Regions from separate parts of the Kitasatospora sp. NPDC058032 genome, predicted to be linked through region 3. Evidence: riboswitches for the same ligand, from Rfam matches in the RefSeq annotation. Region 3 holds a riboswitch; each other region holds the start of a gene.
The links. Region 3 has a riboswitch for cyclic di-AMP ahead of ACFVUH_RS36185 (peptidoglycan DD-metalloendopeptidase family protein). Riboswitches for the same ligand answer to the same signal wherever they lie in the genome.

Region 1: linked by a shared signal. The riboswitch ahead of ACFVUH_RS10180 (transglycosylase family protein) and the one ahead of ACFVUH_RS36185 (peptidoglycan DD-metalloendopeptidase family protein) in region 3 are both predicted to bind cyclic di-AMP.
Region 2: linked by a shared signal. The riboswitch ahead of ACFVUH_RS05010 (NlpC/P60 family protein) and the one ahead of ACFVUH_RS36185 (peptidoglycan DD-metalloendopeptidase family protein) in region 3 are both predicted to bind cyclic di-AMP.

What each region holds. Positions count from the first base shown of each region.
Region 1 is NZ_JBHVRK010000005.1:28,431-38,143, reverse strand. It holds gene ACFVUH_RS10205 (NAD(P)/FAD-dependent oxidoreductase) at 1-463, opposite strand, end outside; gene ACFVUH_RS10200 (Ppx/GppA phosphatase family protein) at 891-1,832, opposite strand; partial or broken gene ACFVUH_RS10195 (DUF501 domain-containing protein) at 1,982-2,509, opposite strand; gene ACFVUH_RS10190 (septum formation initiator family protein) at 2,481-2,993, opposite strand; gene eno (phosphopyruvate hydratase) at 3,144-4,430, opposite strand; gene ACFVUH_RS10180 (transglycosylase family protein) at 4,676-5,605, opposite strand; cyclic di-AMP (ydaO/yuaA leader) riboswitch at 5,611-5,754, opposite strand; gene ACFVUH_RS10175 (cytochrome P450) at 5,991-7,277, opposite strand; gene ACFVUH_RS10170 (SDR family NAD(P)-dependent oxidoreductase) at 7,486-7,911, shown strand; gene ACFVUH_RS10165 (MazG family protein) at 7,966-9,003, opposite strand; gene ACFVUH_RS10160 (protein kinase) at 9,115-9,713, opposite strand, start outside.
Region 2 is NZ_JBHVRK010000002.1:456,481-466,193, reverse strand. It holds gene ACFVUH_RS05020 (NYN domain-containing protein) at 1-915, shown strand, start outside; gene ACFVUH_RS05015 (NlpC/P60 family protein) at 1,126-2,169, shown strand; cyclic di-AMP (ydaO/yuaA leader) riboswitch at 2,515-2,671, shown strand; gene ACFVUH_RS05010 (NlpC/P60 family protein) at 2,682-3,902, shown strand; gene ACFVUH_RS05005 (NlpC/P60 family protein) at 4,151-5,215, shown strand; gene ACFVUH_RS05000 (hypothetical protein) at 5,452-6,408, shown strand; gene ACFVUH_RS04995 (glycosyltransferase 87 family protein) at 6,409-7,848, opposite strand; gene ACFVUH_RS04990 (glycosyltransferase family 4 protein) at 8,102-9,238, shown strand; gene ACFVUH_RS04985 (AMP-dependent synthetase/ligase) at 9,307-9,713, opposite strand, start outside.
Region 3 is NZ_JBHVRK010000045.1:23,458-33,170, reverse strand. It holds gene ACFVUH_RS36230 (ATP/GTP-binding protein) at 1-255, opposite strand, end outside; gene ACFVUH_RS36225 (DUF742 domain-containing protein) at 314-664, opposite strand; gene ACFVUH_RS36220 (roadblock/LC7 domain-containing protein) at 661-1,074, opposite strand; gene ACFVUH_RS36215 (ATP-binding protein) at 1,058-2,593, opposite strand; gene ACFVUH_RS36210 (SpoIIE family protein phosphatase) at 2,756-5,092, opposite strand; tRNA gene ACFVUH_RS36205 (tRNA-Ile) at 5,323-5,396, shown strand; gene ACFVUH_RS36200 (TetR/AcrR family transcriptional regulator) at 5,470-6,039, opposite strand; gene ACFVUH_RS36195 (alpha/beta fold hydrolase) at 6,087-6,914, opposite strand; gene ACFVUH_RS36190 (YiaA/YiaB family inner membrane protein) at 7,036-7,326, opposite strand; cyclic di-AMP (ydaO/yuaA leader) riboswitch at 7,570-7,728, shown strand; gene ACFVUH_RS36185 (peptidoglycan DD-metalloendopeptidase family protein) at 7,741-8,610, shown strand; gene ACFVUH_RS36180 (hypothetical protein) at 8,681-9,130, opposite strand; gene ACFVUH_RS36175 (hypothetical protein) at 9,315-9,713, opposite strand, start outside.

The DNA.
Region 1 (9,713 bases), on a different contig from region 3:
TGGACTCGGCCTTGTCCAGCTGCGCCATGACGTGGTTGCGGAGGGCGATGGCCTCCTCCACGGTCTTCATGCCGATGCCGTTCTCGGCCAGACCCGGGATCGGGAAGGTGCGGGAGACCGAACCGGTCGCGACGACCAGGTAGTCGAAGGGCAGCTCGTACGAGTCGCCGGCCGCGGGCTGGATCGTGGCGATCTTGCGCTCGTGGTCCACACCGGTGACCGCACCGGTGAGCACCTCCGCGTTCTTCAGCGCGGTGCGCAGGGGCGCGACGAGGTTACGGGGCGCGACGTTGCCGCCGGCCGCCTCGGGGAGGAAGGGCAGGTACGTCATGTACGACCGCGGGTCCACGACCGTGACGGTCGCTTCGCCGTAGCGCATCTTCTTGAGGATGCGCATCGCGGCATACAGGCCGACGTAACCACCGCCGACAATGAGGATGCGAGGACGCTCCGTGGTGCTCATATCCGAAAGTATCCAGCACCGCTCGGAGCAGCCTTCGTGAGCCCACTCACAAGCTTATGGGGACCTTCTGCTACACTGCGCGCCCCCGTTTCGGCTCCCCGCCCACCCTCTGGCGGCCCACGCGGCCCCCCGGTGGGCACGCCCGTTCGGACGGCCCCGCTGAGCAGCAACGATCCATGGCACAGCCCGGTTCCCGCATGAGATTTCGAATTTCAAACCTCCAGCGGCCCAGAACCTGCGATCCAGCGGCCATCACACCCAGCGAGCCTTCGGTCCCACATATCGGACGGACCGGGCCGCCGGGCACGCCGAAAGACTGGATCCTCATGTGAAGAAATTCACGAACATTCCGCGGCGCCCCGCGCGCGCCCCGGCCCCGGAGCCCCAGGGGGGCTGCCGGGGCCGGGGCGGTAAGTCCCACGACTGCTCAGCGGGCGATACTCCAGGCGATTCCGTCCAGGATGTCGTGCTCGCTGACGACCACCTCGGCGGCGCCGGTGCGCTCCATGATCTCCAGCAGCTCCAGCGCGCCCGCCGCGATCACGTCCACCCGGCCCGGGTGCATCGACGGGATCGCCGCCCGCTCCGCGTGGGTGGCGTGCAGCAGCCGGTCGGCGATCTCGGCGACCCGCTCGCGGGAGATCCGGGAGTGGTGGATCGCCTCCGAGTCGTACCGCGGCAGGTCCTGGGCGATCGCCGAGATGGTGGTGACCGTGCCGGCCAGGCCGACCAGGGTGGCCGCGCCGGTCAGCGGGACGGCCTCCTCGGCCCGGTCCAGCTCGGCCCGGACGTGCGCCCGGGCCTCGGCGACCTGCTCGTCCGACGGCAGCTCGGCGCCGCCGAAGTGCCGCTCGGTCAGCCTGACGCAGCCGATGTCCACCGAGCGCGCCGCCCGGACGTCCTCGGCCCCGAGCACGAACTCGGTCGAGCCGCCGCCCAGGTCGAAGACCAGGTAGGGGGCCGGGAACTGACCCCCGGTGAGCTCCTTGGTGGCGCCGGTGAAGGACAGGTGCGCCTCCTCCTCCCCGCTCACCACCTCGGGCTCCACGCCCAGGGCCGCCCGCACGCCGTCGACGTACTCGGCGCTGTTCTCGGCGTCCCGGGAGGCGCTGGTGGCGACGAAGCGGATCCGCTCGGGGCCCACCCCGAAGCCGGAGATCACCTCGGCGTACTCCCGGCAGGCCGCGAAGGTGCGCTCCAGCGCGTCCGGGTGCAGTCGCCCGGTGCGGTCCACGCCCTGGCCCAGCCGGTTGATGATCATCCGCCGGTCGAGGTCGGTGATCTCCCCGGTCCGCGGGTCCAGGTCGGCGACCAGCAGCCGGATCGAGTTGGTCCCGCAGTCGATCGCCGCCACCCGGGTGGTGCTCATGCGCCGGCCTCCCCCGCCTCGTCCGCCTCGTCCGACTCCTGCGCGGCCCGCTTGGCGGCGCGATCGGCGGTCTTCTGCTCCTTGGCCGCGATCACGGCCGCGTGGTCCTGCTCCTTGGCCCGGTTGCGGGCCACCCGCTCGCCGGCCTCGGCGACCTCGGCGGCGGAGACGCAGGGGCCCTTGGCCCACCAGTCCTCCAGCATGCCGAGCGCCTCGTCACCGAGCGGGTTGACGCCCTCGCCGGCCGCCAGCGAGTGGCCGACCAGCACGTGCAGGCACTTGACCCGGTCCGGCATGCCACCGGCGCTCGGGAAGCCCTCCAGCACCTCGATGGCGTCCCGGCGGGCGATGTAGTCCTCGTGCGCCTTCTGGTACGCCGCGGCCAGCTCGGGGTCCTCGGCGAGCCGGGCGCTCTGCTCCTTCATCACGCCGTCCGCCTCCAGGGTGCCGATCAGCGAGGCGGCCTTGGGGCAGGTCAGGTAGTACAGCGTCGGGAACGGCGTGCCGTCCGGCAGCCGGGGGGCCGTCTCCACGACGTCCGGGTTGCCGCACGGGCAGCGGTGGGCCACGCCGCGCAGGCCGCGCGGGACCCGGCCGAGCTGCGCGGCGATCGCCGCGACGTCCTCGTCGGAGACGGTGGGGTGGTTCTCAGTGGTCATGGGAGGAGCTGTCTCCAGCGGGGGCGGGGGCGGGTGGTGAGGGAGGGGCGGGCTGCCCCGGGGTGGCGGGGGTCACCGGCGCGGGAGCGGCCAGGGGTGCGGCGGCGGCGTCCACGGAGTCCCAGACGCTGGCGTACCAGGGCCGGGCCGCCTCGGCCGGACCGGCCGCCGGGCCCGCCGCGGGCGCCGGAGCACCCAGCGCGGACTTCGCCGCGTCCTGGGCCGCCGGGTCCACCGCGATGTACGGGGTCTCCCCCGGCATCGCGTAGTGCAGCCGGGTGCGGGCCTGCGCCTTGACGTACTCCGGGTCCTGCCAGCGGGCCTTCTCCCGGCGCAGCTGCTCGACCTGCTGCCGGGCGTGCTCGGCCCGGGCGCGCTGCGCCGAGATCTCCGAACGCTGCGAGATGAACTGCCGGGTCGGGTAAGCGAGGATCGCCACCAGGGAGCAGAGCACCAGGACGAGGACGGTCGCCCGGCTCGTGAACCGAGGCCGGGCCGCCAAGCCCGGGATCCTCCAGCCTGCCATCTGCGGTGTCCCCTCCTGGTCGCGACGGTGCCCCGCCGTCCACCCTACGGGGTGAACGGCGGGGCACCGGTCAGGCGTGCGCTACCTGGCGTCCCGGCGATACCGGCCGGGCGCCGCAGGTCGGGCTCAGCCCTCGTGCTTGAACCGCGGGAACGCGCCGCGGCCGGCGTACTCGGCGGCGTCGTCGAGGATCTCCTCGATGCGCAGCAGCTGGTTGTACTTGGCGACGCGCTCGGAGCGGGCCGGGGCGCCGGTCTTGATCTGGCCGCAGTTGGTGGCGACGGCCAGGTCGGCGATGGTGACGTCCTCGGTCTCGCCGGAGCGGTGCGACATCATGCAGCGGTAGCCGTTGCGCTGGGCCAGCTCGACGGCGTCCAGGGTCTCGGTCAGCGAGCCGATCTGGTTGACCTTCACCAGCAGCGCGTTGGCGGTGCCGGTCTCGATGCCGCGGGCCAGACGGGCCGGGTTGGTGACGAACAGGTCGTCGCCGACCAGCTGGACCTTGTCGCCCAGCTTCTCGGTCATGGCCTTCCAGCCGTCCCAGTCCGACTCGTCCAGCGGGTCCTCGATGGAGACCAGCGGGTAGGCGGCGACCAGGCCGGCGTAGTACTCGATGAGCTCGGCGGAGGAGAGCGCCTTGCCCTCGAACTGGTAGGCGCCGTCCTCGTAGAACTCGGAGGAGGCGACGTCCAGGGCCAGCGCGACGTCCTTGCCCGGCACGTAGCCGGCCTTCTGGATGGCCTCGACGATGAGGTCCAGGGCCTCGCGGTTGGAGTCCAGGTTCGGGGCGAAGCCGCCCTCGTCGCCCAGGCCGGTCGACAGACCGCGCTCCTTCAGCACGCCCTTGAGGGTGTGGTAGACCTCGACGCCCCAGCGGACGGCCTCGGAGAAGGACTCCGCGCCGATCGGGGCGATCATGAACTCCTGGATGTCGACGTTGGAGTCCGCGTGCGAGCCGCCGTTGAGGATGTTCATCATCGGGACCGGCAGGACGTGCGCGTTGGGGCCGCCCAGGTAGCGGAACAGCGGCAGGTCGCTGGCCTCGGAGGCGGCGTGCGCGACGGCCAGCGAGACGCCCAGGATGGCGTTCGCGCCGAGCGAGGACTTGTCCGGGGTGGCGTCGAGGTCGAGCATGGCCTGGTCGATCAGGCGCTGCTCGGTGGCGTCGTAGCCGACCAGCTCGGGGCCGATCTGCTCGATGACGGCCAGGACGGCCTTCTCCACGCCCTTGCCGAAGTAGCGGTTCTTGTCACCGTCGCGGAGCTCCAGCGCCTCGAAGGCACCGGTGGAAGCACCCGACGGGACGGCGGCACGGCCGGTGCTGCCGTCGTCGAGGCCGACCTCGACCTCGACCGTGGGGTTGCCGCGCGAGTCGAGAATCTCACGAGCGACGACGACATCGATGGACGGCACGAGGCATCTCCTAGCGGAAGCAGGTTCGGCTGACGGTGGGGTGCAGTCGGCCGGACGATTGCGGAGTCGTTACGACCAGAGCCTAACCGCACGGGCTGTCCGGGCCACGTCGACCTCGGTTCCGTCTCAGCGTGTGGCCGTGCTACCCACCGGTAGTTCACCTGGTTGCCCGACCTGCGGGGTCCGGATGCGGACGAAGGGGACCGATCGGCCCCCTCCGTCCGTCCGCAGGATCGGACCGGCCGTCAGCCGAGGGTCAGGACCTGGCCCGGGACGATCAGGTTCGGGTCGCCGCCGACGGTGCCGCGGTTGCCGTCGTACAGCGCCTGCCAGCCGCCGGAGACGCCCTGGGTGGTGGCGATCCCGGCGAGCGTGTCGCCGGACCGGACGGTGTAGCCCTGGCCGGCCGACTGCTGCTGCGCGGCGGGGGCGCTCTGGACGGGCTGGGCGGCCGGCTGGCCGGCGTACTGCTGGTAGACGCTCTGGTGGCTGGTCCAGTACCAGGCGCCGTTGTTCTGGTACCAGTACACCTTGGCGTCGGCGTCCCAGCCGGCCTTGCCGGAGAAGGCCGGCGCCTGCGGGGCCTGCTGCTGGGTCTGCTGCGGGGCCTGCTGGGTCTGCTGGGCGCTCTGCGGCGCGTACTGGCGGGCCTGCGGCTTGGCGGCCTGCTGCTGCGGCTGGGCCTGCGGCGTGGCGGCCGGCTTCGGGGCGGCGAGCTTCGGGGTCTGCTGCTGGGCCTGCGGCTTCGGGGCGGCCGGCTTGGCGTCCGTCGAGGTGTCGACCGCCGCCGGGGCGCCACCCTTGGTCAGGCCCGCCTTCTGGGAGCAGACGGGCCAGGCGCCCGGGCCCTGCGAGGCGAGGACCTTCTCGGCGACCGAGATCTGCTGCCCCTTCGAGGCCTGGTTGGCCTGCGGCGCGTAGGCGGTGCCGCCGTACGCCTTCCAGGTGCTGGAGGTGAACTGGAGGCCGCCGTAGAAGCCATTGCCGGTGTTGATGCTCCAGTTGCCGCCGCTCTCGCACTGGGCAACCGCGTCCCAGGTGGAGGCCGGGGCGGCGGAGGCGCCGGTGGCGCTCAGGATGGGCATCGCCAGCCCGACGCCGGCGACACCGGCGACGGCGATGGCCTTCTCGGCCTGGGTACGGCGACGGTGACGACCGGTTCCAACGAACAGCATGAAGAGGTCCCTCTCCGCACGCCTGCGAGGTGAGCTGTCGGGTTCGGACCGGGAGGTGGCCCGGCCGCGCGGAGGCGGCTTCACCCCTAGCCGTGGGAGACGGCGCAAAACCTGGGTCCCCCGCCCCTGCCCAGGGTTCTGATCGGTTTCCCGTGGTGCGGCGGGCAGGACTCGGCGTTCCGCGCACGGGGCTCGCAGCTGCGAACTCCACGGAGAGTAGACAGATCTTCAGAGCAATCACAAGCTCATATCGCAGATATCACATCAACATCACGTCATGTGATTGATTGCCTACCAACCGAGGCGGTATGTCCGGATTGAGGATGGTTCAGACCCCCTGAAAGTGGGCAACGGAGAGTCCCCATCAGCCGGTTGTGCTGGTTCGTCAGCTCCCCGAACCGGCCTCCGGAACCGCTCCGAGCTGCGCTTTCTCCGGCGTGAATTCCACCGGAAGCTCACGGAGTCCACGCATGATCAGACCGCCGCGCCAGCGCAGGTCGTCGGGGTCGGCGGCCAGCCGCAGGTCCGGCAGCCGGGTCAGCAGGGTGGCCAGCGCGGCCCGCCCCTCCAGCCGCGCCAGCGGCGCGCCGATGCAGTAGTGGATGCCGTGCCCGAAACCCAGGTGCGGGTTGTCCGCGCGGGCCAGGTCCAGGGTGTTCTCGTGGGCGAACCGCGCCGGGTCCCGGTCCGCCGCCGCGAGCACCACCAGCACCGGGTCGCCGACCGGGATCGCCACCCCGCCGATGGTCAGCGGACTGGTCGCGAACCGCCAGGTGGCCAGCTCCACCGGCCCGTCGTACCGCAGGAGTTCCTCGATCCCGGTCTCCAGCAGCGCGCTCTCGCCGCGCCCGACGGACTCCTGGAGCAGGGCCCGCTGGCCCGGGTTGCGCAGCAGCGCGTACACGCCGTTGCCGATCAGGTTGACCGTCGTCTCGAAACCGGCGAACAGGAGGATGAAGGCCATCGCCGCCGCCTCGTTCTCGGTCAGGTGCTCACCGTGGTCGCTGGCCCGGATCAGCCCCGAGATCAGGTCGTCGCCGAGGTCGGCCCGCTTGCGGTGGATCAGCTCGGCCAGGTACGCCCGCATCCGCTTCACCGCGCGCCCCACCCCGCCGCGCCGGCCGCCACCGTGACGGATCATCATCCCGGCCCAGTCCCGGAAGTCGTCCTGGTCCTCGGCCGGCACCCCGAGCAGGTCGCAGATCGCGTAGATGGGGAGCGGGAAGGCGAACTCGTGGATGAGGTCGGCCGAGCCGCGCGCCGCGAAGCCGTCGATCAGCCGGTCGGTCAGCTGCTGCACCCGCGGCTCGAAGGCCGCCACCCGGCGCGGCGTGAACGCCTTGGACACCAGCCGGCGCAGCCGGGTGTGGTCCGGCGGGTCGATGTTCAGCAGGTGCGTCATCAGATCGGCCTGGCGCTCGCCCGGGATGCCGACCCGGCCGGTGCGGTGGGCCTGCTCGCTGTGGTGCACCGGGTTCTTGGAGAGCCGGCTGTCCGCGAGCGCCTGCCGGGCGTCCGCGTACCGCGTGACCAGCCACGCCTCGACCCCGCTCGGCAGGGCGGTCCGGTGCACCGGCTCGTGCTCGCGCAGCCACGCGTACGCGGGGTACGGATCGGCGGCGAACTCCCAGGTGAACAGGGGCGGACGGGCGGAGGCGGGCTGAGCTGGCATGGGTCGACGGTATCCCGGGCGTGTCCCGGTGACCGCACGGCGTGCACAGGGGCTCTCGGGGCACCGGGCGAAGCCCTTCCGCGTGGCAGGCGTGAGCCTGGTCACCTGAGGGGTAATTCCTGTTGCGGAGGGTCAGGACCTGCCTACGATCCTCCGCAAGATGTCCGTGGGCGACGGTGCGGAGCCGCCCACAGGGAGGAGCAAGGCCATGCGGGTCACCGGTTCGGTCGTCGTGATCACCGTCCTCGCCGGCGGGTCGGGGGCGGACCTCGCCCGCCGCCTCACCGCGGCGGGCGCCGCCGGCGTGCTGATCGCCGACCAGCAGGTCGGGGTCGCCGAGGACCTCGCCACCGAGCTCGACCGGCCGGGCTGCCCGGTCGTCGGCGTCTGCGGCGACGTCCGCCGCCCCAGTGACGTCGCCGCGCTGGTCGACACCGCCGAGAAGCACCTGGGCCCGATCGACCTGTTCTGCGTGGCCGGGCCGGACGGCGAGCGGATCGTCTCCCTCTCCGACCTGCCCGACCACCTCGACCTGGAGCGGCTCGCCGAACTCGTCGCCCTGGTCGGCGAGGCGATCGGGGAGGTCGTCGTCCCGGCGCAGCGCCGTCCGGTGGAGGACGTCGCCGCCGTCTGAGGCGCCGCCGTCCGGGTGGGGCCGCCCGGGGTGGGGTACCCGGGTGCGTGACCGCTACTCCTCCGGCTTCAGGCCCTCGGCGGCGCGCACCGCGTCCCGGTAGCCGCGGGCCGCGGCCCGCAGGGCGGCGTCGACGTCGACGCCGGCATCGTGCGCGCGCTGCGCCACCGCGAGCAGCAGCCGGCCCGCCGACTCCGCCGTGAGGTCGGCGGGCAGCTCGTAGGGCTCGTCCGGCACGCCCGCGAATCCGGCCCGGCGCACCCGGGACACCAGCTTCGCCGCGTACGCGAGCGAGGGCAGCCCGGCCGGCACGCCGTCCAGCACCGATTCGCGCTCCGACTTCTCGGCCGCCTTGAGCGCCTCCCAGCTGGCCTCCACCTCGGCCGAACCGCTCGCCTCGGCGTCGCCGAACACGTGCGGGTGGCGGTACATCAGCTTGTCGACGATGTCGCCCGCCACGTCGTCGATCGAGAAGGCGCCGGTGGGGTGCTCCTCGGCGATCCGGGAGTGGAAGAAGACCTGGAGCAGGACGTCGCCCAGCTCCTCGCGGAGCATGTCGCGGTCCCCCTCCTCGATCGCCTCGACCAGCTCGTAGGCCTCCTCGACCAGGTACTTCACCAGGCTGGCGTGGGTCTGCTCGGCGTCCCACGGGCAGCCGCCCGGCGAGCGGAGCCGGTCCATCACGGAGACCAGGTCCAGCAGCCGCGCGCCCGGCAGGTCGTAGGAGCCGGGCAGCACCTCGATCTCCGGCACCTCGCCGGCGTGCTCGACGGCGAGGCGGGCCAGCGCGTCGGTCAGCCCGGGGTCGCCGTCCGGGCTGCCCAGCCAGACCGTCGGGCCGGCGGTGGCGGGCAGCTCGGCCGGGGCCCCGGTGAGCAGCCGGGCCAGCGCGGGGGCGGAGCCGGGGGTCACGATCCGGACCTCGACGCCGGCCTGCGTCACGGCGGGCAGCTGCGGGTGGGCGGGGTCGGCGGCGAGCACCCGGCCGGCCGACCGCAGCGCCTCCCAGGCGGGCCAGGAGAGCAGACCGGGGGCCACCCGGTGGGTGGTGATGAGGAGGATCAGCTTCGCACCCGGGGGATTCGTCGTCACACCCCGAACCTACCCGCCCGGCCCGCGGCCCCGCCCCCCGGTTTGTGCGCCCGCCGCGGCCTGCCCGGTGCGTGCCCCGCCCGTGCGGCCCCGCCCTTCGCTCGCCCCCGGTCAGCCCTGCGGGGGCCAGGGGGTGGCGGCGGTGCGGTGGGGCTGGAGGGTGTCGAGGGTCCGGCGCAGACGGCGGACGGCCGGGTGGTGGGGCCCCTCGCGGCGTTCGCGGTCGAAGAGCAGCTGGAGCAGCCACGACCAGGCCGCCTCCGTCTCGCCGAGCGAGGCCAGCAGCACGCCGATCCGCTCCCGGAGGTCCAGCAGCCGCTCCGGTTCGCTCTCCGGCCACACCGCGTGCAGGGACTGGAACTCGGCGAGCGCCTCCGCGCCCCGCCCCAGCTGTTCGAGGCACTCGGCGGCCCGGTAGCGCGGTTCCAGCGCCCGCCGCCCGTGCGGCCCGCCCTCGGCGGTGGCCGCGAGCAGCCGGTACTCCGGCAGGGCCTCGTGGTGGCGCCGTTCCTGGAGCAGCGTGCGGGCGTAGATGGTGCGGACGGTGCGGACCATCGCCGCCCCGTCGCCGAGTTCGGACCGGCCGCGGGCCAGCAGCCGGGCGGCGAGGTCGAGCACCTCGGCCCGTCGGCCCGCGTCGACCAGGTCGGAGAGCCGGGCACAGGCCGCCGCGAAGTCCTCCCCCGCCGCGACGGGCACCGCGGGAGGCG
Region 2 (9,713 bases), on a different contig from region 3:
GCGGCCCGGCTGGTGGAGAAGCTGCAGGCCGAGCTGGCCGAGGTGCGCTCGGCGGCGCGCGCCGACCTGGACCGCCAGCGGGCCGAATCGGAGGACGTCCGCCGGGAGGCGGATTCGCTGCGCCGCAGGCTGCGGTCGCTGGAGAGCGACACCCGGAGGGCGCAGGCGGAGACCCGCAAGGTGGCCGCCGAGCTGGAGGCGGTCAGGGCGCAGGCGGCGGCCGAGCGGAACACGGCGGAGAGCGAGGCGCGCCGGCTGCGGCACCGGGTCACGGAGCTGGAGAACGCCGCCGAGCAGGGGCGCCGGTCGGCCCGTGAGGGGCGCGGCGTCGAGGACATGCGGCTGCGGCTGCTGCTGGACACCGTGCTGCAGTCGGCGCAGGGGCTCCAGCGGGAGCTGGCGCTGCCGGTGTCCCAGATCCGCCCGGCGGACCTGGTGGAGGCGGTGGAGCCGGGCTCGGCCTCGCCGCACGACGTGGCGCGGCGCGGCCTGGCCGAGGACGATCCGGCGCTGCTGGACCAGCTGCTGGCGATCCCGCAGGTCCATCTGGTGGTGGACGGCTACAACGTGACCAAGACGGGCTATCCGACGCTGCCGCTGGAGCAGCAGCGGATCCGGCTGCTGGGCGGGCTGGCGATGCTGGCGCAGCGCACCCAGGCGGAGGTCACCTGTGTGTTCGACGGCCAGGACCTGGACGTGCCGGTGATCATGGCGCCGCCGCGCGGGGTGCGGGTGCGGTTCAGCCGGACCGGGGAGACGGCGGACGAGCTGATCCGCCGACTGGTCCGGGCGGAGCCGCAGGGGCGCCCGGTGGTGGTGGTCTCCACCGACCGGGAGGTCGCGGAGGGCGTGCGGAAGGCCGGCGCGCGCCCCGTCGCATCGGTCCTGCTGCTGAACCGGCTGGCCCGGCCGTAACCGCCCCCGGGCGCGAGCAGGCCGGCATGACGGCTGGTCAGCGCCCTGATGGCAATGTTGTGCGAGTTCTGTGAAGTCAGATCGGCGGCGCGGGTTCACGCGATCGGGGGAGTGGCGCGAATCGTGGATCTTCACTAGGGTCTGGCGTCAAACCTATTTTCCGGATTCTCACCCGTTCGGGTGAGGCCATTGGAAGAAGGAGCCGGTCCCTTGGCCTCCCACCGCCGTCCCAAGCAGCCGAGCCGCGCGCGGGTCTCCGTGCTCACCGCTGCCGCTGCGACCGCGGTCGCTCTCTCCGCCCAGGTCGCCGCCCACGCCGCGCCCAGCCCGTCGCCCAAGAAGGACGACGTCAAGGCGCAGATCGACCAGCTGCAGGAGGAGGCCGAGCAGGCCACCGAGCGGTACAACGGCGCCAAGGAGCGCGCCGACCAGCTGCGCAAGCAGGCCGACCAGCTGCAGGACCAGGTGGCCCGCGGCCAGGAGCAGATGACCCAGCTTCAGGCCGGGCTGTCCGAGGTGGCGGGCGAGCAGTACCGCACCGGCGGCATCGACCCGTCCGTCCAGCTGATGCTCTCCTCGGACCCGTCCGGCTACCTGGACAAGGCCTCCAGCGTGCAGCAGGCCAGCTCCAGCCAGGCCGAGGCGCTCAAGGGCCTGCAGGACCAGCAGCGCCGGCTCGACCAGCAGAAGACCGAGGCGGCCGCCGTCCTGGCCTCGCTGGACACCACCACCAAGGACCTGAACCAGTCCAAGGCCGAGGTCAACAAGAAGCTCAAGGAAGCCCAGGACCTGCTGAACTCGCTGAGCGCCGCCGACCGCGCCGCGCTGAAGACGGCGCAGCAGCAGGCCGACCGCGCCTCGCGCGGCAACGAGCGCACCGACCTGGGCAGCCTGCCGCAGGCCAGCGGCATGGCCGGCGCCGCGGTCTCCAACGCGATGGGCAAGCAGGGCTCGCCGTACGTCTGGGGTGCCACCGGCCCGAGCAACTTCGACTGCTCCGGCCTGATGGTCTGGGCGTACGGGAAGGCCGGCGTCTCGCTGCCGCGCACCTCGCAGGCGCAGGGCAACTACGGCTCCCGGGTGCCGTCGCTGGCCGAGGCCCAGCCGGGCGACCTGATCATCTACCGCGACGACCGCAGCCACGTCGGCATGTACATCGGCAACGGCATGGTGGTGCACGCGCCGCACACCGGTGACGTGGTGAAGGTGATGAAGGCCGATGCCATGAAGATCAACACGATCCGCCGGGTCTGACGGACCGGCACGACACGCCCGGGGCGCCCGCCGAGGGCCCCTGTGATCAGCGCCACCTCCGCACGGGGGTGGCGTTGGCGTTTCGCCCACCCGTTCGGCCGTCTGACGGAAAATGATCAGCCGGACGTGGATGGTTGGTCACGGTCGGTCATATTCACAAAAGAACTTGGGCATTCTTCCGGCTTTTTTCTGACAAGGATTTGAACGGATCACGGATCTGTTACTAGGGTCGTGACTCGAACCACGCACAGTCGATCACCCAGCCTGGGTGGCGGCGGGGTTCGCCGCCGAGTTCGCGAAGCAGTGGGACGGGGCCTTCGGGTCGCCCGTTCGAGTGAGGACCCAGCAGTCGGGGGGCCCGCTGTGGAGCGGAGCCGGGGAACCACGTTCCTCCGGGGTGAATCGGCGCCAGGCCGGCCGCGCGAGCGGCGGGTGAGGCGTCGTAGGGCACGCTTCCGCCCGAACCCGTCAGCTCACCCGGTAGGCGGATGAGGAAGAAGGAGTCCGCCTTCGTGGCGTCCCATCGTCGTCCCAAGCCCGCCGGCCGCGCCCGTGTCTCGATCCTGACCGGGGTCGCCGCCGCTGCCGTCGCCCTCTCCGCGCAGTCCGGCGCCCACGCCGACCCGGCGCCGACCAAGGACCAGGTCAAGGAGCAGGTCGACCAGCTCAACGAGCAGGCCGAGGTCGCCACCGAGAAGTACAACGGCGCCCAGGCCAAGCAGCAGGAGCTGCAGAAGCAGGTCGCCGAGCTGCAGGACAAGGTGGCCCGTCAGCAGGCCTCGGTGATCGAGGCGCAGGGTGGTCTCTCCGAGATCGCCGGCGAGCAGTACCGCACGGGTGGCATCTCGCAGACCGTCCAGCTGATGCTCTCCGCCAGCCCGGACAACTTCCTCAGCCAGGCCGACGCCCTGAACCAGGCCGGCTCCACCCAGTCCGGCGCGCTGAAGGAGCTCCAGGAGCAGCAGCGCAGGCTCGACCAGGACCGCACCGAGACCCAGGCCAAGCTCGGCGAGCTGGAAGCCACCACCCAGCAGCTGAAGTCCTCCAAGGAGGAGGTCCAGGGCAAGCTGCAGAAGGCCCAGGACCTGCTCAACACGCTCACCGAGCAGGAGCGTCAGGCCATCCGCGCGGCCGAGGAGAAGGCCGCCGCCGAGGCGAAGGCGAAGGCGGACGCCGCCAAGGCCGAGGCCGCCAAGGCCGCCAAGGAGAAGGCCGACGCCGAGCGCGCCTCCCGGGACAACAACCGCAGCAACCTGAGCGCGCCGTCCTCGGGTTCGTCGAGCTCCTCGGGTTCGTCGAGCTCCTCCGGCTCGTCGAGCTCCTCGACCGCGTCGGCCCCGGCCGCCGAGGCCGCCAAGCCGGCCGCGCCCGCCGCCAACGGCTCGCGTGCCGCCGCCGCGATCGCCGCCGCCGAGAGCAAGCTCGGCTCGCCGTACGTCTACGGCGCCACCGGCCCCAACTCCTTCGACTGCTCGGGCCTCACCGGCTGGGCGTACGCCCAGGCGGGCGTGTCGCTGCCGCGCACCTCGCAGGCGCAGGCGACCGCCGGTACCCAGATCGGGTCGGACATCTCCAAGGCCCAGCCCGGAGACCTGGTGATCTTCTACGGCGACCGCCACCACGTGGGCATCTACGTGGGCGGCGGCCAGGTCATCCACGCCCCGAAGCCGGGCGCGTCGGTCCGCTACGAGTCGGCCTCCAACATGCCGGTCAACACCATCGTGCGCCTCTGACCCACGGTCGGCAGGCTCCTCGGGCCCGGTCCCCCGTGCGGGGGACCGGGCCCGAGGCTTTCCCCGGCCCGACGGGGTGCTCGATCCACGAACCGATCTGACGTCCGATTAGTGTCTGAATATTCGGGTTCGGAGGGGTTTGGAATCGGTTGCCCGGACTCGCTAACGTCTGCCACCGGACGCCCGCTTCGACCGCCGCCCGTCCCGGCGCGGCGGCGGGCCGGGCCCAGGATCGGAGCCGACGTCGCATGGCCGTGCACCGCCGTTCCCCGCTGTCAGGTGCGCACGCGCTCGCCCGGGCGCTGGTGTTCACCGCGGCGGCCACCACCGCGCTCGGCGTGGCGACGGGCGGCTGCGCCCAGGCCGCGCCCGGCTCGCCGGACGGCCCGGCCGACCGCAAGGACGTCAAGGCCCAGGTGGAGCAGCTCTACGACGAGGCCGAGCAGGCCTCGGAGCGCTTCAACGCCGCGCAGGAGGCCCAGCAGAAGCTCCAGTACGAGACCGGGACGCTGCAGCAGCAGATCGCCGTCGCCCAGGACGAGCTCAACCGGCTGCGCGGCGACCTCGCCACCGTGGCCGGCGCCGAGTACCGCGGCGGCGGGATGACCCGTACCGTCCAGCTGATGCTCTCCACGGATCCGGAGGGCTACCTCTCCCGGGCCCGCACCCTCGACCAGGCCGCCGAGCGGCAGAACGAGACCCTGCACGAGGTGGTGGGCCGTCAGCGGGTGCTCGACCAGCGCCGGGCCGAGGCCACCGCCAAGCTCGCCGAGCTGGAGCAGACCCGCAAGGCGCTGGCCGAGAGCAAGCAGCAGATCCAGCAGCGGCTCGCCACGGCGCAGCGGCTGCTCAACAGCCTCGGCACCGCCGAGCGCGCCCGGCTCGCCGCGCAGGACGCCCGGGACGCCGAGCAGCGCGTCACCCGCGGCACCGACCGGCTGGACCTCGGCAGCACCCCGCCCGCCTCCGAACGCGGCGCCGCCGCGCTGGCCGCCGCGGTGCGGATGATCGGTTCGCCCTACGTCTACGGATCTGCCGGGCCCAAGGCGTTCGACTGCTCCGGTCTGATGTACTGGAGCTGGCGGCAGGCCGGAGTGACCCTGCCGCGCACCTCGCAGGCCCAGGCGTACGCCGGGCAGCGGGTCAGCCTCTCCGAAGCGCGGCCGGGAGACCTGGTGATCTTCTACCGGGACATGCACCACGTCGGGATGTACGCCGGCGGCGGGGTGGTCGTGCATGCCCCCTACCCGGGTGCCAAGGTCCGCTACGAGAGCGTCGGCACGATGCCGGTCGCGGGGGTGATCCGGCTCTGAGCCGCCCGGATCCCGCCGTCGGCCGCCTGCCGTCGCGGCGCACCGCCCTGCTGCTCGCGGCCGGCGGGCTGGCCCAGCTCTCGCTGCCCGGGGCCGGTCCGGCGCGGCCCGCCGCCGCGGCCTCGGACGAGCACGCCGACGTCCTGGCGCTGCTCGACGGGCGGGCCCGGGCGCTGACCGCGGGACCGCCGGAGCTGCCGCTGCGGGCCGGGTACCGGAACCTGCTGCTCGGCCCGGTGGACCCGGCCGGCCGGTGCGCCGCCACCGCCGAGCTGACCGTCGAGGTGACCGGGTACGACCGCCTGCCGGTGGTCCACCCGCGCCGGCTGGTCCTGGCCCGGTCCGCCGCCGGCTGGCGGGTCGAACGCGAGGAGGGCGCGGGCGGGCCGCCGCCGCTGTGGGACCTCGGCGCCGTGCGGGCCGCGGCCGGCGCCCGCTGTCTGGTGCTCGGTGTGCTCGGGGCGGACGCCTCGGGCGCGTCCGACCCTGCCGCCCTCGCCGGGCTCGCCGCCGTCGGCGACCGGGCGGTGACCGCCGTGGAGGCCCTCTGGGGCACCGCCTGGGCCGGCCGGCTGCTGCTGGAACTGCCCGCCACCGGTGAGCAGTTCACCCGGCTGCTGGCGGAGGAGCGGTCCGGCTGGTCCGGTATGGCCGCGGTCACCGTGGCCGCGCCCGGCGCGCCGCTGAACGCCCCGGCCGACCGGGTCCTGGTCAATCCGGACACCTACCCGGGCCTGAGCGACTTCGGCCGCCAGGTGGTGGTCACCCACGAGGCGGTGCACGTGGCGACCCGGGCCGACACCAGCGCCTGGACGCCGCTCTGGCTCTCCGAGGGCGTCGCCGACTGGACCGGGTACCACGACGCGGGCCGCCCGGCCCGGCAGCTCGCCCCGGAGCTGGCCCGGGACGTCGCCGCCGGGCGGCTGCCCGCCGCGCTGCCCGAGGACGCCGCCTTCACGGCCGGCGGCGAGGGCCTCGCGCAGGTCTACGAGCAGGCCTGGCTGGCCTGCGACCTGATCGCCCGCCGGTACGGGCCGCGGCGGCTGGTGGAGCTCTACCGGGCGGTCGGCGCGGCGGGCCCGGGCGCGGACCGGCGGGCCTGGCTGGACGGGCTGCTCCGGGACCGGCTCGGCCTCGGTCTGACCGAGTTCACCGGCCTCTGGCAGGCCGAGCTCAGGGCGCTGGCGGCCTGACTAGGGCCGCGCTTCCTGGCGCCGCTCGCGGGGCGCGGCGGCCGGCCGCTCGATGCCGTCCAGCAGGTCCTGCTCGTACGCGATGCCCGGGCGGACCGAGAACGCGGCCGCCGGCACCGGCTCCGGGCGGGTCATCACCACGGTCTCCGGGAGCGGCTCGGTGCGCCGGGTGGAGCGCCACAGCCGCACGCAGGACAGCCCGGTGGCGGCCAGCAGCAGCAGGTTGCGCACGGTCAGCACGGCGATCGCGCCCGGCCGGCTGGCGACCACGTCGCCGAAGACCAGCGGGAACTCCACCAGGGTCAGCGGGGTCGCCGCCAGGATCAGCAGCGCCACCGGCCGCTGGCTGGTGCCGCGCACGGTCAGGCAGACCGCCGCCGCGCCGACCAGCCAGACCAGGTACTGCGGGCTGATCACCCGGCTGGTCACGGTGAAGATCAGCAGCGCGGCGAGCGCCGCGTCGTACATGGTGGCCGCGTTGCGCCGCCGGGCGGTGAAGCGCCACAGCAGCAGCCAGCCGAAGCCGAGCACGGTGCCGGCCAGCATCACCTTGCTGACCACCTCGACCCACGGCCCGAGCATCTCCACCGAGCCGTAGTTCATCATCACCTTGCCGTCCCAGACGCCGGCGATCCGGGCGAAGTGGATCGGCAGCGCGCCGACCGACTCCACCTCGATGCCGCGGTCCTTCTGGAACGTCAGGAACTCGAACGCGCCGTTCATCCCGGCCGCCAGCAGGAAGCCGATCGCGGCGGTCGCGGCGGCCGCGGCCGTCCAGGAGCGGCGGGTGCGCCGCCCGGACGGGGTGCCGATGAGGCCGAGCAGCGGCCAGATCTTGACGATGCCGCCGAGACCCAGCAGCAGGCCGCCGATCGCCGGGCGGCGGATCAGCGCCAGCAGACCGGCCACCGCGATCGCGGTGACGATCACGTCGTAGCGGTTGTAGATCATCGGACCGAGCAGCGGGACGCCGGCCACCCAGACCCAGGCACCGGTCAGCGCCCGGCCCTTGCGCAGCCCGGTGCGCACCAGCAGGGCCATCGCGGCCGCGTCGGCGATCCCGCAGATCACCCAGAACGACACCAGGTACGACCAGGGCAGCAGGCCCGGCAGCAGGATCACCAGGGCGGCGCCGGGCGGGTACTGCCAGGTGACGTCGTCGAGCGGGAAGGTGCCGGTCTGCAGGACGCCGTACCAGCCGTGGTAGATCAGCCAGACGTCGGCGGTGATGTCCCCGCCGGGCATCCGCAGCACGCCGGTCACCAGCAGCAGCAGGAGCGTCCGGGTGGCCACCCAGGTCGCGCCGAGCGCCAGCAGCGCGCCCGAACGGCCGGAGGGGCGCGTGGAGCTCTGCACCGGCTCGCGGCGGACGGCGAGCGCCGTGCCGGAGCCCTCGGCGCCGCTGGATGTACCGGACTCGGTGGCCGGGGCCAACTCCACTGCGCTCCCTCGTTCGTCTCGGACGTGCCGCCGGCGGCGCCGCGCGACGGATGCCCGGGGGTCCGGGCAGGTCGGCGCCGGGCCGCCGTCACGGGCCGGACCGGCCGCGCCGACCACCCGGGTACTAGGACAGACCCGGGGGAGGAACGGTTGCCGTGCGCGGATCCGTTCCCGGCGGGTCATGGTGTTGACCTATCGTACGGATCACTGAGCGGTACACCGAGCACCCCCCGACCGAGCGAGCCGTGGCCTGATGCACAAGACCTTGATCGTGACCAACGACTTCCCGCCGAGGCCCGGCGGCATCCAGGCCTTCGTCCACAACATGGCCGTCCGTCAGCCCGCAGGAAGCGTCGTGGTGTACGCCTCCACCTGGCGCGACGGCACCGAGGTGGCGCGTTTCGACGCCGAACAGCCGTTCCCGGTGATCCGCGACCGGACGAAGGTGATGGTTCCCACACCGCGGGTCACCCGGCGTGCCGCCGAGATCCTGCGCGCCGAGCGCTGCGACTCGGTCTGGTTCGGCGCCGCCGCGCCGCTCGGGCTGATGGCCCCCGCGCTGCGCCGGGCCGGCGCCGGGCGGCTGCTCGGCATGACCCACGGCCACGAGGCCGCCTGGGCCCAGCTTCCGGCGGCCCGGCAGCTGCTGCGCCGGATCGGCACCGGCACCGACGTGCTGACCTACCTCGGCGAGTACACCCGCTCCCGGATCGCCGCCGCCGTCGGCCCGGAGGCCGCCGCCCGGATGGTGCAGCTGCCGCCCGGCGTGGACGAGCGGACCTTCCACCCGGACTCCGGCGGCGCCGCGGTGCGCGAGCGGCTCGGGCTGGCCGACCGGCCGGTGGTGGTCTGCGTCTCCCGGCTGGTGCCGCGCAAGGGCCAGGACACCCTCATCGAGGCGATGCCGCAGATCCTCGCCGACGTGCCGGACGCCGTGCTGCTGATCGTCGGCGGCGGCCCCTACCGGGCGGACCTGGAGAAGCTGGTGGACGCCCGCGGCGTGCGCTCCGCCGTCCGGTTCACCGGCTCGGTCCCGTGGGAGGAGCTGCCCGCGCACTACGGCGCCGGGGACGTCTTCGCGATGCCGTGCCGCACCCGGCGCGGCGGGCTGGACGTCGAGGGGCTCGGCATCGTCTACCTGGAGGCCTCGGCGACCGGCCTGCCGGTGGTGGCCGGGGACTCCGGCGGCGCACCGGACGCGGTGCTGGAGGGCGAGACCGGCTACGTGGTGCCGGGCGGCACGCCCGCGGCGGCGGCCGAGCGGATCGTCCGGCTGCTGAAGGACGAGGAGCTGCGCCGGCGGATGGGCGAGGCCGGGCGGCGCTGGGTGGACCGCTCCTGGCGCTGGGACCTGCTGGCCGGGCGGCTGACCTCGCTGCTGGCGGGCTGAGCGCACACGCCGGTGCGGCCCGCCTCCGAACGGTGGGGCTGAGCGCACCGGCGCGTGCGGGGGAGCGGCTACTTCCGGTAGATCGCCTCGACGTCGGCCGCGAAGTCCTTCAGCACGACGTTGCGCTTGAGCTTGAGGGAGGGCGTCAGATGGCCGCTCTCCTCGGAGAAGACGGTGTCGAGCAGGCGGAACTTCTTCACCGCCTCGGCGTGCGAGACGGCCGCGTTGCCGTCGTCCACCGCCGTCTGCAGGGCGGCCAGCAGGTCCGGGTCCTCGCGCAGGTCGGCCACCGTGGCGCCGGCCGGCTTGCCGTTCAGCTCCTTCCACTTGGGGAAGAAGTCCTCGTCGACCGTGATCAGGCAGGCGACGAAGGGCTTGCGGTCGCCGACCACCATGACCTCGCCGACCAGGGCGTGCGCCCGGATCCGGTCCTCGATCACCGCCGGGGCGACGTTCTTGCCGCCCGCGGTGACGA
Region 3 (9,713 bases):
CTGCTGGCCGGGCGTGCCGAACAGGTACAGCGCGAGCCGCCGGTTGAGCGTGATCCGCCCGAAGTCCAGCGCCACCGTGGTGGTGGTCTTGTCGCCGCGCCCGGTCAGGTCGTCCACCCCGGCGCTGGCGGCCGTCATGGTCTCCTCGGTGCGCAGCGGGGTGATCTCACTGAGCGAGCCGACCAGCGTGGTCTTGCCGACCCCGAACGGGCCGGTGACCAGGATCTTCACCGCGCCCTGGACGGACGGCGGCAGGTACTGGGGCTCGGCGGGCGGGCCGAAGGGCTCGGCGGCGGGCGGCCCGGCGAGCGCGTCAGCGGAGTTGGCGGAGGCCAACGAGCACCTCTTCCAGGAGAGTGGTGGGCAGGCGCTCGGCCTGCGGGACGGGCGGGAGCACCTGGACGGCGCCGAGGTCCCAGAGGTCGCCGACCAGCACCTTGACGACGCCGAGCGGCAGCCCCAGGTGGGCCGCCACCTCGGCGATCGACAGCAGGCTGCGGCAGAGGTCGACGATCCGCTGGTGCTCGCGGTTGAGCAGGGCGTCCTCGGGGAGTTCGGGCCGCTCCGGTAACGCGCTGACCAGGCTCTCGATCGCCAGCTCGGGGCGGGTGGAGCGGCTGCGGCCGCCGGTGATGACGTAGGGGCGGACCGGGCCGCCGCTCACCGGTGGCCCCCTGCCGCGAGGTCGGCGCGCGGCGGGCTGGTGAGATGGGTGCCGATCCGCTCGACGAGGACCTGCATCTGGTAGGCGACCAGGCCGGCGTCGACGGCCTCGCCGGTCACCACGGCCAGGTGGGCGCCGGCGCCGGCGGCGACGATGAAGAGGTAGCCGCCGCCGTACTCGATGATGATCTGCCGGGTGGAGCTGTGGTGACCGCCGAAGCCCTGGGCGACGCCGCGGGCCAGCGACTGCAGGCCGGAGCAGGCGGCGGCGAGGCGCTCGGCGTCCTCGCGGACGATGCCCTCGCTGCGCCCGATCTCCAGGCCGTCGTTGGACACCACGACGGCGTGCTGGACCTCGGGGACGTTGATGATGTCGGCGAGCAGCCAGCCGAGGTCAGGGTTGGTGGTCATGGAACTCTCCGGAACGCTGGGGAAGCTGGGGGGAAGGGGGAAGGGAAGGGTCGTGCGGGGCCGGGGCCGGGGAGTGGCCCGAGGGACGGACCCGGCCCGGGTCCTGGCCGAACGGGTCGCGGGGGCGGGCCCGGTCCTGCGAAGGGGCTTCGGCCTGGGGCCGGTACGCCGTCTGGGCCTGGGAGTTGGCCCGGGCGGCCGAGCGGCCGCTGGCGGTACCGGCCTGGAACATCGACATGAACGCCTGCGCCTGCTGCGCCGAGCGGTACGGCGGAGCCGGCGGCGTGGCGGGGTTGGCCGAGAGCCGGGTGGCGGCTCGGCCGCGCCGGTGGCTCCGGCGGGGCAGCGGCGGCGGGGTGGTGCCGTACGCGGGGGCGTCGGCGGCGGGCGGGCCGCCCGCCGGGTTCGCGGCGGGCGGGGCGAACGCCGGCGACCCGTCGGCGGCATGCGGGTGCACGGGCGGGTGGCCGACGGCCCCCGCCGGGTCGTACGGGGCGGTCGCGCCCTGGCCGGGCCGCGCCGGCGGGGCCCCGTAGCCGGCGCCCCGGGCCGGTCCGGCCGGTGGCGGGCCGGGGCGGCGCGGGCCGCCCCCGAACACCGCGTCCTCGACGCCGAAGCCCGGCACGGTCGGCGGCAGCGGTTCGGTGAGCAGCGCGTTCGGCAGCAGCACCACGACCCGCACCCCGCCGTACGGCGAGGGCGCGGAGCTGAGCGTGACCCGGAACCCGTACTGCTCGGCGAGCCGGCCGACCGCCGCCAGGCCGAGCTGCGGCACCTCGCCGAGCCGGGAGATCTCGACGGTGGAGCCGCCGGCCAGCGCGGCGGAGGCCTTGGCCACGGCCTGCTCGGGCATGCCGACGCCGCCGTCGTCGATCTCGATGACGGCGCCGTTGTGCACGGGCATCAGGGTGACGAACACCTGGGTGCTGGGCGGGGAGTAGCGGGTGGCGTTGTCCAGCAGCTCGGCCACCGCGTGGATCAGCGCCTCGGCGGCGGCGCCGACCACCGCGGTCTCGATCCGGCTGCGGATCATCACCCGCTGGAAGGGCAGGATGCGCGACTGGGCGCCGCGCACGACGTCCTCCAGCGAGACCGGCTCCGGCCAGTGGCGGCCGGCCCGGGCGCCGCAGAGCACGGCCAGGGTCTGGGCCAGGCGCGCCTGTTGGGCGGCGGCGTGGTCGGCCTTGAGCAGGCCCTCCAGCAGGGCCGGGTCGTCGTGGGTGCGCTCCATCTCGTCCAGCAGGGCCTGCTGGTCGTGCGCCATCACGAGGATCCGGCGGGCCACGCTGAGGAAGGCCCGCTGGGTGGAGGCGGTGAGCTCCTGTTCGTGCTGGACGGCGGCCAGTTCGGCGCCGCGCCGGGAGAGTTCGGTGGCGAGCCGCTCCCGCAGGGCGGCGTTCTCGCGCTGCTCCCGGCCGACCCGGCGGCGCTGGGTGGCGGCGACCGCGCGGTAGCGGGCGGCGGCCACGAGGGCGAGGACGGCCAGCACGCCTGTTGCCGCCGCGCACCACTGAGTCATCGTCACGCGGCGAATTCTAGGGTGATGATCCTACGAAGGTGTGAACGGATCTCGCCAAGTGACCGGATATCGTCGATATCCCGTCAAGAGCGCGCCAAACCGCCCTGCTTCGGACGCGATCGGACGGTCCGTGGACCTCCGATCGGCGCCCCACCGGTCCCACTAGTGCACAGTGGACAACCGGTGCAACAGCAGCAGCGCGACATCGTCCGGACGCGAACGCCGTTCGATGACGTTCAGGGTGAGCAGATCGGCCAACCTCTCCAGGGCCGGACCGGGCTCCACCCGCACCGGACCGGCGTTGCGCGCCCACAGCTCCAGCCCGCCGAGCATCCGCTGCACCGACTCGTCGTAGTCCTCCTCGCGGTCCTCCACCAGTCCGTCGGTGTAGACGAGCAGCGTCTCGCCGGGCGCCAGCCGCTCCACCGCCAGCGGGTACGGCCGGTCCGGGGCGACACCCAGCGGCGGGCCGCCGGGCAGCTCCAGCTCCACCGCCTTGGCGTCCTCGGTGACCCTGGCCGGGGCCGGGTGACCGGCGCGGGCGGCCCGCAGCGTGCCGTCGGCCGGGTCGAGGGTCAGATAGAGGCAGGTGGCGAACAGCTCGGTGTCCAGCTCGGCGAGCAGCCGGCTGGTCCGGGCCAGCGTGGCCGCCGGATCGTGCCCGTCGGTGGCGTACGCGCGCAGCCCGCTGCGCAGCTGGCCCATCACCGCCGTGGCCTCGGCGTTGTGGCCCTGGACGTCGCCGATCACCAGGCCGATCCGGCCGTCCGGCAGCCGCAGCAGGTCGTACCAGTCGCCGCCGATCTGCATGCCCTCGGTGCTCGGCAGGTAGCGGGCGGCGGTGGCGATCCCGGGCAGCCGGGGCAGACTGCGCGGCAGCATCGCGCGCTGCAGCTCGGTGGCCCGGTGGTGGTGGGTGTCGTAGAGGCGGGCCCGTTCCAGGGACTGCGCGAGGATGCCCGCGAAGGCGGAGTAGAGGGTGCGGTCCTCGCGGCTGAAGATCCGCTCGGTGGCGAAGGTGATCAGGCAGGAGCCGACCTGCCGGCCGGAGGCGACCAGCGGCAGCACCGCCCACGCGGCCGGGGCGAGCGGGCCGCAGCCCCCGGTGTCCGGCTCCCGCGGCCGTTCGCGCTCCGGGGCCCGGACGCGTCCCCGTCCGCGCCGGGCCGGCTCGCTGAACAGCGGGGTCGAGCGGGCCAGCGCGCGCTGCATCACGCCCTCCGACAGGTCGGCCAGCCGGGTCAGCTCGGTGCGCCGGGGGCCGCCGTAGACGGTGTGCGCGACGGGCAGCAGCCGGCCCTCGTCGACCAGGTCCAGCACGATGCTGGCCGCGCCGAAGGCGGGGCGGGCGACGTCGGTCACGGCCGTGGTGACGTCCCGGACGGTGATCGCCCGGGACAGCGTCCGGGTGAGCGCCAGCAGCAGCGCCGAACGGGCCCCGGCGGCGGACGTCCCCTCGGCGGCCCCGTCGGCGTTCCCGGCGTTCCCGGTGCTCCCGTCCGACCGCCTCCGGCGTCCGGTGCGGCGTTCGTCGGGGGCGCGGCCGTGGTCGAGGTCGGCGATCAGCCCGGAGATCCGGACCGGACGGCGGTGCACGTCCAGCATGACCTCGCCGGTCTCCTCGATCCGGATCACCCCGCCGCCCAGGCGCGGCACCCGGTAGCGGATCCGGTACGGGCCGCCGGTGGAGAGCGCCTCGGCGAGCGCGGCCTGGACGTCCGGCAGGTCCTCGGGGTGGACGACGAGGTCGAGGTCGGGCGCGGGGGCGGGGCCGCCGTCCGCCGGTGCGGGCCGGCCGACCAGCCGCAGCGCCTGGGCGTCCCAGTGGGTCTCGCCGGTGACCAGATCGCGCTCGAAGGCGCCGTGCCCGGCGGCGCGCACGGCGAGCGAGAGCAGCGGGTGGGCCGTCCCGGCGGCCGGGTCGCCGCCCGGGCCGGGGCCGGGGCGCACCCCGTTCGCCGCGCCGCCGGTGCGCGGCGAACGGGGTGCGCCGGCGTGCTCCAGCAGGTGGGCCAGCCGGTGCGCGCAGGCGTCCGCGAGGGTCTCCAGCACGTCCAGGTCGCGCCGCGGGACGATCCCCCGGTGGGCGAGCGCGAGGACGAGCACGCCGATCGGCCGCTCGTCGACGACCATCGGCAGGGCGACGATGGCGACCATCCCGGTGCCCATGCCGGCGTTGCGGTTGGGGTAGTCGACGCTGGTGCGCTCGGGGCTCAGCAGATAGGGGCGGCGCAGCTTCAGCGCCATCGCGGCGGGCAGCTCACTGGCCGGGTCGACCACGCTGTAGCGCTCGTGGGCCCAGTCGGGCAGGCCGTGGGAGGCGGTGAGCCGGAGCATGCCGCCGGGGTCCAGCAGGTAGAGCGCCGAGCCCTCGCCGGTGATCCAGCCGGGGCCCTCGGCGAGCACGGTGCCGAGCAGTTCGGCGGCGCTGGTGCAGCCGAGCAGTAATCGGACGCAGCGCATGGCACTGCGCGCGGTGGGGCTGCTGCGCGGGTCCACGGGACGGCCGGCCTCTCCGGTTCCTTATGGGGCAGTTAATTCTTAATACCTTATTTCTTAAGCGAGTGAGGCGTGGGGTGAACGGCGCTCTCCGTGGTGCCCGATCGGCGGGTGTACGGCAAGCGGACAGCCGTGTACGGGCAGCGGGGCGGCCGGGGTACGGGCACCCCCTCCGGGTCCGGTACCCTTCTCCGTACGACGTGCCGCCGTGCAGGCGGGTCGGACGGTACGGGGCTATAGCTCAGACGGTTAGAGCGCTTCCCTGATAAGGAAGAGGCCACAGGTTCAAGTCCTGTTAGCCCCACACCACCCCGAAGGGCCCGGAGCGATCCCGCTCCGGGCCCTTCGGCGTTCCCCGGCCCCCCGGCCGGCGCCGCTCAGGGGCGGGGCCAGCCGCGCAGGCCGGCGGTCAGCACGGTGATCATGCGCTCCTGGGTCTCCCCGAGGTCCTCGGCGAGCTGGAAGGCGCCGCCGGTCGACAGCGCGGCGAAGCCGTGGGCCAGCGAGCGGAAGGTGCGGGCGGCGTGGATCGCCTCGGAGCCCTCCAGCCCGTACTCGCGCAGCACCGCGACGATCACCCCGACCAGCCGGCCCGCCGCCGTGACCAGGTCCGCGTCCGGCTGCGGCGCCTGCGGCAGGGCGGCGTAGCGGTGCGGGCGCTCGGTGGCGTACGCGTGGTACGACCGCAGGACGGCGGCGACCGCGGCGTCCCCGCTGCGGCCGAGCGCGGCATCGGCGAGCCGGTCGGCCAGTTCCTCGGTCACCCGGACGGCCACCAGCCGGCGCAGTTCGGCCAGGCCGCCGCTGACGTGCTTGTACAGCGAGGGGGTGGCGACCCCGGCGCGGGCGGCCACGGCGGCCAGGGTGAGGGCCTCGGGGCCCTGCTCGTCGATGAGGGCGAGGGCGTGGCCGACGACCTGCTCGGGGGTCAGTCCGACTCGGGGCACAGCGGTTCTCCTAGCGGGGGGGGGAGGGGCGGGACGGCCGGTGGTGCTCAGGCCAGGTCGGCGAGGAAGGGCAGCAGGGCGTCGGCGGTCGCCCGCGGGTGGTCGGCCATCGGGTAGTGGCCCGCGCCCTCGATCATCACCTTGCGCGCGTTCAGCGCGGCGGCCTGCCGGTCGGCGACCAGCTCCGGCTTCGAGAAGTCGGGGTCCTCGGCGCCCATCACCACCAGCGCCGGGCAGCGCACGGCGGCGGTCCAGCCGGTCGGCGCCGAGTCGCCGCGCACATAGCCGCGGGTGGCGGTCCGGCGGCCCGGGGTGCGCATCGCGGCGACCAGCCCGGCCACGTACTCCTCGTGGTCGGCCGGCTTGGGGCCCGGGTAGGCGGCCTTGCGGTGGTAGAGGCCCCAGAACGCGGGCGAGCGCACCAGCAGCGCGCCCATCGCGCCGACCACCAGACGCTGCAGCGCGCCCGGCGGCACGTTCTCGACGAAGGCGTCGATCAGGACGATGCCGGCGACCCGCTCGGGGGCGTCCCCGGCGGCCTTGACGACGCTGGCGCCGGTGTAGGAGTTGCCCGCCAGCACCGCCCGGTCGATGCCCAGGTGGTCCAGCAGGGCGAGGACGTCACCGGCGATCGCGGCGGGGGAGTAGTCGTCCCACAGGATCGAGGACTCGCCGAAGCCGCGCAGGTCCATGGTGATCACCCGGCGGCCGGCGGCGGCCAGCAGCGGGCGCAGGTGGCGGTAGGCGGCCCGGCTGTCGAGCATCCCGGGGAGCAGGACGACCGGAGCGCCCTCGCCGCGCTTGGTGTCGTCGAAGGCGATCCGGCCGCCGGGCAGGTCGAGGTGGCGGGTGACGGGGGCGAGGGTGCCGTTCATGGGGAGCCTCCTGGGGCGGGATCGTCGGCGACGTGCCGATAGCCATAAAGCTAAGGCTAATAGCCTTAGCCGTCAAGCTATCGACCGTTTTCCGTGCGACCGGTCCCGCCGGCGGGACCGGTCAGACGCCTTCCACCTTGAACGGGTCGTGCTCGGTCAGCAGCTTGTCCAGCCGCGCCTGGTCGACCCGGGTCACCAGCTCGGAGGTCTCCTGCCGGTCCCGGACCACCTTGGAGAGGGTGAACGTCGAGGTGATCGTGTAGAGCAGGCCGAGGGCGAGGAACGCCCGGGTCCACGGCTCCACCGGGAGGAAGGCGATCCCGACGCCGAGGGCGGTGCCGGAGAGGGTGAAGGACAGCACGGCCTGGATGTAGTACGCAGGCGTGGTGCGGGACTGCATCGGTGCGCTCATGGCGTCAGGATGGCCGCGCGGCGCCCGGCCGCACATGAGTAGGCGTACTCAAGTGAGGGGCCGTTCGTTGACGTCCTGACACGTTCGGTAGTGTCAGTTGTCATCAAACGTCCCAAATCGCCCACCGGACCGCGTGGTGTCCGGTCCGTATCGGTCGTCACCAACGGATGGCTTGGAATCGGGGGCCTCTCGGATTAACGTTTGATAACGCAGCGCGGTCGCAACGCCGTACCCAGACGGCACCGTGCGCCGTCGCCTAATCCCGCCGGCCGGCCTTCGGGCAGGCCAGGGAGCCGGGGAACCACGTTCCTTGGGGTGAATCGGCCAGGCTCAGGCCCGGCCGTAGGAGACCTTCCTGCTCCGAACCCGTCAGCTAACCCGGTAGGCGCGAAGGAAGGAAAGGAGCGCGCCTCCGTGGCGTCGACGCATACCCCGGCACACCCGTCCGGTTCCTCGGCCGGTACCCAGCTGCTCGACCACCCCGGCCCGTTCACCGGGCAGGGCCCGTTCGGCGGCCCCGCCGACGAGACCGCTCCGCCGGCCGCCGAGACCAGCCGGCACCGGATGCCCCGGCAGGGCCGCGGCACCGCTCCGCTGCTCGGCGTCACCGCCGTCGCCGCCACCCTGGGCGCCACCGGCTTCGCCTCCGCCACCCCGGCCGCCGCTCCCGCCGTCGAGACGCCCGACGAACTGCCGGTCGCGCTCTCCGCCGACCCCGGCCTCGCGCTCGCCGCCCGCATCCAGCAGCAGGCCGACAGCCAGCGCACCGCGGCCGAGGAGAACGCCCGCGTCCAGGCCGCCCAGGAGGCCGAGGCCAAGCGCGCCGCCCAGGTCGCCCAGCAGGAGGAGGCCAAGCGGGTCGCCGAGGAGGCCGAGAAGGCCAAGCTCGCCGCCATCAAGCTGCCGGTGCGGGACTACAACCTCTCCGCCCACTACGGCCAGAGCGCCCGCTACTGGGCCCACCTGCACACCGGCCTGGACTTCGCCGCCGGCACCGGCACCCCGGTCTACGCGGTCGGCCAGGGCACCATCACCTCGGCCGGCTGGGCCGGCGCCTACGGCTACCGGATCGTCGAGACCCTGCCCGACGGCACCGAGATCTGGTACTGCCACCTCTCCTCGATCATCAAGGGCTCGGGCAAGGTCGTCCCCGGCCAGCAGATCGGCAAGGTCGGCGCGACCGGCAACGTCACCGGCCCGCACCTGCACGTCGAGGTCCGCCCCGGCGGCGGCGCCCCCGTCGACCCGGAGAGCTGGTTCGAGCAGCGCGGCGTCACCCCCTGACGCTGCCCCGGACACCCTGAGCACCCCGCCCCGCCGGACGCGATCCGGCGGGGCGGGGTGCTGTCGGGGATCAGCAGGTGACGGGCGCGGTGACGGTCGCGGTCGTTCCGTAGCCCCAGGTGGTGGTCGTGAGGGTGGCCGTGACGGTGGAGCCGCACGGCGCGGTGGCCGCCAGGTAGCCGAAGCCGCGCCCGCCGGGCGGGAGGATGCCGCTCCCGGTGTCGGTGCCGAGCGAGGCACCGCCGACGACGCCGAGAGTCAGGGTGTACGAGGCGGACTGCGCGGTCCAGTCGGAACGGGTCGGCGAGGTGTAGCCGCCGGCCGTCACGCCGGTGCCGTCGATCGTGACGCAGACCTGGCTCCGGAGTACACCGACGGGGCCGTCGGCACAGGTGGTGGTCGAGGTGGTCGTGGTGCTCGCCGTCGTGCCGGTGGTCTGCGCGGTGGCCTGGGCGGCACCCGCGACACCGAGCGAGGACAGCGCGGTACCGGCCGCCAGGACTGCGACGAAACGCTTCATCAGGGTTTTTCTCCTTCGAAAACGGTGACAGGAGGAGCCGTGGAGCGCGTGTGATATGTCACGCCTCACATGTCGGATGATTCCACCGCACCCGATCCATCACTCCTGACCGGCCCCGAATCCCTTGAGGAGTACCGGAATTGACCTCTCGGTGGCTCGAATCCACGGTCGTGCCCTGCCGTCGCTACTCCGCCTCGGGTCCCTCGTACCCCTCCGGCCCCTCGGGCCCCTCAGGCCCCTCGAATCCCTCGAATCCCTCGGGGTCCTCCGCCGGCTCCAGCCCGGCCAGGTAGGCGTCGATCTCCGCCTGCCCCGGCTCCGGCGCCAGCTCCGGGAACTCCTCCACCAGCAGCCGCGGCAGCCCCGGCACCGTCCACCCGCCGGCCAGCTCCAGCGCGGCCTCGACCGCGGCCTCCTCGAACGCCCCGAAGTCCCCGGCCAGCTCCTGCGGCATCGGCCGGCCCAGCGCCGTCAGCTCCGCCAGGTTCCGGTAGCTGCGCTGCATCAGCCCCTGCTCCAGCAGCCGCCGCGCGCCGTCGGTGGCCATCCCGACCGCCAGCGCCCGGGCCCCGCCGTCCCAGCC